Regions from separate parts of the Latilactobacillus sp. VITA-14 genome, predicted to be linked through region 2. Evidence: predicted binding sites of a transcription regulator. Region 2 holds the regulator's gene; the other holds the start of a gene.
What was found. The regulator HrcA, encoded in region 2, represses chaperone genes, less so after heat shock. The targets are predictions, from matches to a motif close to TTAGCACTCNNNNNNNNNGAGTGCTAA.
Positions count from the first base shown of each region.

Region 1: a site for HrcA is predicted at 1,399-1,425, ahead of groES (co-chaperone GroES). Genes of this name have one in related genera too.

Region 1 is NZ_JBJKTM010000004.1:83,634-87,063, forward strand. Features, by position in the region: gene groL (chaperonin GroEL) at 1-1,050, opposite strand, end outside; gene groES (co-chaperone GroES) at 1,086-1,370, opposite strand; gene ACF1X7_RS03060 (CPBP family intramembrane glutamic endopeptidase) at 1,542-2,174, shown strand; gene ACF1X7_RS03065 (redox-sensing transcriptional repressor Rex) at 2,227-2,874, opposite strand; gene ACF1X7_RS03070 (ABC-F family ATP-binding cassette domain-containing protein) at 3,070-3,430, shown strand, end outside.
Region 2 is NZ_JBJKTM010000001.1:39,903-43,332, reverse strand. Features, by position in the region: gene hemW (radical SAM family heme chaperone HemW) at 1-606, shown strand, start outside; gene hrcA (heat-inducible transcriptional repressor HrcA) at 900-1,958, shown strand; gene grpE (nucleotide exchange factor GrpE) at 1,974-2,585, shown strand; gene dnaK (molecular chaperone DnaK) at 2,622-3,430, shown strand, end outside.

The DNA.
Region 1 (3,430 bases), on a different contig from region 2:
TTGTTTCTTGATGTTTTCAACCCGTTCAGCGATGGCATCTTTGCTACCAGCACCTTCAACGATTGTTGTATCATCTTTTGTAACAGTTACCTTACCAGCTGTCCCTAATTGATCGATAGTTGTTTCTTTCAATTCTAGACCGAGGTCACTTGTAATCACTGTGGCACCTGTTAATGTGGCGATATCTTCTAATTGTTCCTTACGACGATCACCAAAACCAGGGGCTTTTACAGCAACCACGTTGAATGTCCCACGAATCTTGTTCAAGACAAGTGTTGGTAATGCTTCGCCATCAACATCATCAGCGATGATTAACAAGGCTTTACCTTCTTGCACGATTGATTGTAAAAGTGGTAAAACATCTTGAATATTTGAAATCTTTTTATCTGTAATTAAGATATATGGGTTATCTAGGTCAGCTTCCATCTTATCGTTATCCGTTACCATGTATTGTGACAAGTAACCACGATCGAATTGCATCCCTTCAACAACGCTTAATTCAGTATCAATCCCTTTTGATTCTTCAACTGTGATGACCCCATCGTTGCCAACTTTTTCCATTGCATCAGCAATTAAACGACCAGTTTCTTCGTTAGCTGATGAAACAGCAGCCACTTGGGCAATGGCATCTTTACTTTCGACTTTGTGTGAAATTTCGTGTAACTTCTTAACAGCTTCTTTAGTTGCTAATTCAATCCCACGACGAATCCCAACTGGGTTAGCGCCGGCTGTGACGTTCTTCATCCCTTCACGAATAATTGCTTGAGCTAAAACAGTAGCAGTAGTTGTCCCATCACCAGCGATGTCATTCGTTTTTGAAGCCACTTCAGAAACTAACTTAGCACCCATATTTTCAAAATGATCTTCTAATTCGATTGCTTTAGCGATTGTCACACCATCATTAGTAATTTCTGGTGAACCGTAAGCTTTTTCCAAAACAACGTTCCGGCCTTTTGGTCCTAATGTTGTTTTCACTGTGTTGGCTAATTGGTCAACCCCTGCCAACATTTTTGAACGTGCGTCTTCTGAAAATTTAAGTTCTTTTGCCATAATTTATTCACCTCAAAAAATTTTTTTGTTTATTATTATTCAACAATAGCCATAATATCTTTAGCATGGAGCACTAAATATCGTTGACCTTCATATTCAACTTCTGAACCTGCATATTTATCGTAAATAACTTCATCGTTTTCTTTAATATCAAGTGGAATTCGTTTGCCGTCACTTGTTAATGTGCCGGTACCAACTGCGACTACTTTGCCGGTTTGTGGTTTTTGTTTAGCATTACTTGCCAAAACAATCCCACCTACTGTTTGTTCTTCTTCGTCTTTAACGGCGATAATCACGCGATCTTCTAATGGTTTTAACACTTAAAATCCCTCCATCAATTTTACTTTTTTAGCACTCTATCATATCAAGTGCTAATCACAATTTTTATCATAGCATTTTTTCAGAACATTGCAAGTATTATGCTAGCACTTTTGCAATTTGAGTGCTAATACGCTAAGCTATTGTCACAACAACCTTTGAGGAGCTTTCACATGACGCTATACAAACAAAATTTTTCAATTATCATTAGCTATTTGTTCATTTTATTGATTCCTAGTGCAGTCGTCCGTTTTGGTCATCTATCTGCCTCGTTTTTTCTAATCACAACCATTGTTGATTGCCTCGGTGCCGCCTGGTTACTCTATCTTAATCAACGCACACAAGCCAATGCCATTGAGCAGCGGCCTTTCCCACTCAAACCCATTATCATTTGGGGGGTGTGTGGCATTGTACTGGTCTTAGTAATTCAGATTCTCGCCGGCTTCATTGAACAAAACATTCTCCACATCACTGCCAAATCGCTCAACACCATTTCACTGATGACCATGATGCAACAACAACCGTTTCTTATTTTAGCAACGACCATCGCCGCACCGATTATGGAAGAAATCACGTTTCGCAAAGCAATCTTTGGTGGATTAGCCAGTCGCTTAAACCGCATTTTAGCCGCCATCATTTCAAGTTTACTGTTTGCTTTTTTACATCAGGACGGGCATTTGTTAATCTACACGGCCATCGGTCTTTTCCTATGTTGGCTGTACCGCAAGACAGGTTCGATTTTCACCACAATCATCAGCCATGCTGGGATGAACCTGATCGTCACTTTACTGTATCTCAATCGTTAAAAAAAGCGTTCAAACAGGCGGCTACTACGAGCAACTTGTTTAAACGCTATTTTTATTCTTGATTTTGTTCATCAGTATAATTATCGAGGAAGTAAATCAAAGTTTGTAGTTCTTTAGCCAAATCAACATTTTGAATCCGTACGTTTGATGGCACAGAAATTCGAATTGGCGTAAAGTTCATAATCCCTTTAATCCCAGCAGCCACTAATTCATCGGTGACTTCTTGAGCTTCATCAATTGGCACTGTTAAAATGACAATCTCGATCTGTTGGTTCTTCAATTGTTCGGCCATCTCGTCCATTGAATAGACAGGAACACCGGTTTGAATTGTTCCAATCATTTCGGGTTTAACATCAAATGCTGCGCTAATCCGAATATTATTGGTTTGCTTAAAGTTGTAGTTCAATAAGGCGTGGCCTAAATTCCCCACCCCAATCAATGCAACGTTTGTCAATCGATCTTGGTTCAAGGTCTTCTTGAAAAAATCTAGCAACGAAGCGACATCATAGCCATAACCACGTTTGCCCAGTGCACCGAAATATGAAAAATCACGACGAATTGTCGCACTATCTACTTTAACTGCTTCAGATAATCCAGTAGAGGAAATTTTAGTTTTCCCTGAATTGTTCAAAAAGTTTAAATAGCGGTAATATAAAGGCAATCGTTTTGCAGTTGCTCTTGGGATATTATTCTCAACCATTTGAAACCTCCTTTTTGATTTGCTTGTGAAAATAGTGTAGTACCATACTGAAATCATACTGAATTTTCTTGTGAAAAGCAATATATTTACAATTTTGACTGTCCATCGTTTAAATCTGTTATGATAGTTGACAGTAGTATTATAAAAATGAACGCAATTAACTTTAAAAAACACCGCACGAAAGGATTTTTAGCCGTGATATTATTACAAGTTCAACAAGTCGCACGCAGTTTTGGCGGCGATTACCTTTTCAAAAACGCACAACTCGAAGTACAAGACCGCGCCCGTGTTGCCCTCGTTGGTCCAAACGGGGCTGGTAAATCAACCTTATTAAAAATGATTGCCGGCATCACAACGCCTGATGAAGGCCAAATCATTCTTAGCAAAAATGCTCAAGTCGGTTACTTAGCGCAAGATAGTGGCTTAGACTCAACCCGGACAATCTATGCGGAGATGTTAACCATTTTCGATGATCTCCGCCAAATGGAAGCCCAAATGCATGAACTCGAGACCGCAATTGCGGACACAACCATTGACCATGCTAGCGAAGAATATG
Region 2 (3,430 bases):
GAACTCGACTTACCGCATTATTCGACGTACTCATTGATTCTCGAACGCAAAACAATCTTCTATAACTTGATGCGCCAAGGCAAGTTGCATTTACCATCGCAAGATGTTGAAGCACATATGTATCAAGCCGCGATTGATAGTTTCAAGCGGGCTGGCTTAGATCAATATGAAATCAGTAATTTTGCCAAGCCAGGCTTTCAATCTGCGCATAATCTAACTTACTGGCGCAATGAAAAGTATTTTGGCTTTGGTGCCGGTGCTTACGGCTATTTAGGTAAGGATCGTTACCATAACTTCGGCCCAATTCAACAATACCTAGAACCCTTAAAAGAAAATAAGGTGCCAGTCATTGAACGCCATGTTCTGCCACTGACCGAACAAATGGAGGAAGAACTCTTCCTCGGGTTACGGACGATGCAAGGCGTATCCATCAGTCATTTTCAAGATAAATTCAATTATCCATTACAAAATGTTTACGGCGAAACAGTTGCCACCCAAATTGCAAAGGGCTACCTCAAACAAGAAGGCGATTGGTTAAGACTAACTGAATCAGGTAAGTTCTTAGGCAATGAAGTCTTCCAAGAGTTTCTGCTAGATAGTTATTGAGTGCGTTCAAACCGAGGGATATTCTGAGCATTCGCCTTGTGTCGCTAGGCACAGGAATATGGTTTGAAAAGCACGTTATAAATATTCCACTTCATAAAGCGAGTCTCTTCCATCTAAGAAGCGGCTCGTTTTTTATTTTGTCCTTTGGTCCAGTAAGGCCCTCCGTCTAAGGACCGATTTTCAGTAAATCCGTAAAAAAGCCGGTGCGTTTCTTGACTTTATTTGACGTTCTTGCTATATTAATAATTGTAATTAGCACTCATGATATTCAAGTGCTAAAAAGAGGTGATGACATGCTGACCGAAAGGCAATTAATGATTTTGAAAGAAATTATTCGTCTTTTTACAGAGAGTGGTCAGCCAGTGGGTTCTAAGAAGTTAATGGCAGAATTGCCGGTACACGTTAGTTCTGCAACAATTCGTAATGATATGGCTGATTTGGAAAGTGTCGGTTTAATTGAGAAGACGCATTCGTCATCTGGACGGGTACCGTCGATGCAAGGCTATCGCTACTATCTAGACCATCTCATGCAACCAGCAACCCTCAATCCGGTTGATGTGGCAACGGTCCAACAATCATTTGGACAGCACTATCATAAGATTGATGAAATCGTCTCACAATCGGCTAATATCTTATCGAACCTAACGAGCTATACAGCAATCGCGTTAGGACCGGAAGTGGCTGAGATTCGGTTAACTGGTTTTCGTCTAGTACCGTTGAGTAATCACCAAGTGATGGCGATTATCGTGACGAGTGCAGGGACAGTTGATAATCAGGTATTTACCATTCCACAAGCGATTTCGGGTGATGAACTCGAAAAAGCCATTCGAATCATTAATGATCACCTAATTGGCTTACCGTTAACCGTGGTTAGTCAGAAGTTAAAGACGGATGTACCGGCGCTATTAGCCCAGTACATGGCTTCTCCGACCGGCTTTTTAGACATCTTCGACGATGTTTTGAAAAAGGCGAGTCAAGAGCGCTTATTTGTTGGCGGTCAGATGAACTTGTTGAATTTTTCAGAGTTCTCCGATGTCACCCAGCTGAAGTCGTTGTATAACATGATTAATCGTTCAGATGATTTAGCCAAGTTGCTAGATTTGTCCCCTGGAGGCGCCAATAGCCAAGTTCAGGTTCGCCTGGGCACCGAGATGGCCAACGATCTGTTGAAACATTATAGTCTAATGACTGTTAATTATGACGTTGGTGAACACGGACAGGGAGTCATTGCACTACTGGGCCCCACTAGCATGCCCTATTCGCGGATGATTGGGTTACTCGATTTATTCCGTGAAGAGTTAGCGAAGAAATTAATTGATTATTATGCGAATTTCGATGATGATCAATCTTAAAAGGAGCGTGTTTGTTTGACCAAGCAAGAAAAGGCTGAGAAACAAGAAAAGCCAGTAGCAGAAATGCCAGAAACAGAAACACCTAAAGAAGAAACGCCATTTGAACCTGAATTAGAAGCAGATGAAGTGATCGAAGATGCTGCACCTGACGAAGATGCAGCTAAGCCAGATTTAGCGGCTCAACTTGCTGAACTCCAAAAGAAATACGATGATTTAGAAGATAGTTTCTTACGGTCACAAGCTGAAATTAAAAACATTCAAACCCGTCATCAAAAAGAACAAGCTAGCTTGTTAAAATATGATGGGCAATCACTTGCAAAAGATGTCTTACCCGTTTTGGATAATCTAGAACGTGCGTTGGCAACTGAAGCAACTGATGATAGTGCTGAGAGTCTTAAAAAGGGTGTTCAAATGACATACGATCATATGAAACATGCTTTAGAAGATCATGGCGTTAAGGAAATTGAGGCGCAAGGACAAGCCTTTGATCCGACCATTCATCAGGCCGTGCAAACGGTCGCTGTTGATGGTGATCAAAAAGCGGATACTGTTGTACAAGTCTTCCAAAAAGGCTACTACTTGAAGGACCGCGTCTTAAGACCAGCAATGGTCGTTGTTGCACAATAAATTAAACTAAAAATCTAAAAAAAGAGGGTATTTTTTATGAGTAAAGTAATCGGTATTGACTTAGGGACAACCAACTCAGCTGTTGCCGTATTAGAAGGCGGACAACCAAAAATTATCACAAATCCAGAAGGCGCACGGACAACACCATCTGTTGTGTCATTTAAAAACGGCGAAATCCAAGTTGGTGAAGTGGCAAAACGCCAAGCAATCACTAACCCTGATACAATCGCATCAATCAAACGTCACATCGGCGAAGCAGGTTATAAAGTAACTGTTGGCGACAAATCATACACACCACAAGAAGTTTCAGCAATGATCTTACAATACATCAAGAAATTCGCTGAAGATTATCTTGGTGAAGAAGTCACAGAAGCTGTTATCACAGTACCTGCTTACTTCAATGATTCACAACGCCAAGCCACTAAAGATGCTGGTAAGATTGCCGGCTTAGATGTTAAACGGATTATCAACGAACCAACAGCTTCAGCATTAGCTTACGGTTTGGACAAGACAGAAACAGACGAAAAAGTCTTAGTTTATGACCTTGGTGGTGGGACTTTCGACGTTTCTGTTCTTGAATTAGGCGACGGTGTCTTCCAAGTATTATCAACAAACGGTGATACACATTTAGGTGGGGATGACTTTGATGAAGCCATCATGAACTGGTTAGTTGAAAACTTCAAATCAGATAACGGTATTGACTTGTCAAAAGACAAGATGGCTATGCAACGTCTAAAAGATGCTGCTGAAAAAGCTAAAAAAGATTTATCTGGTGTGACAAGCACCCAAATCAGCTTGCCATTTATCTCAGCCGGCGAAAACGGTCCTTTACATTTGGAAATGAC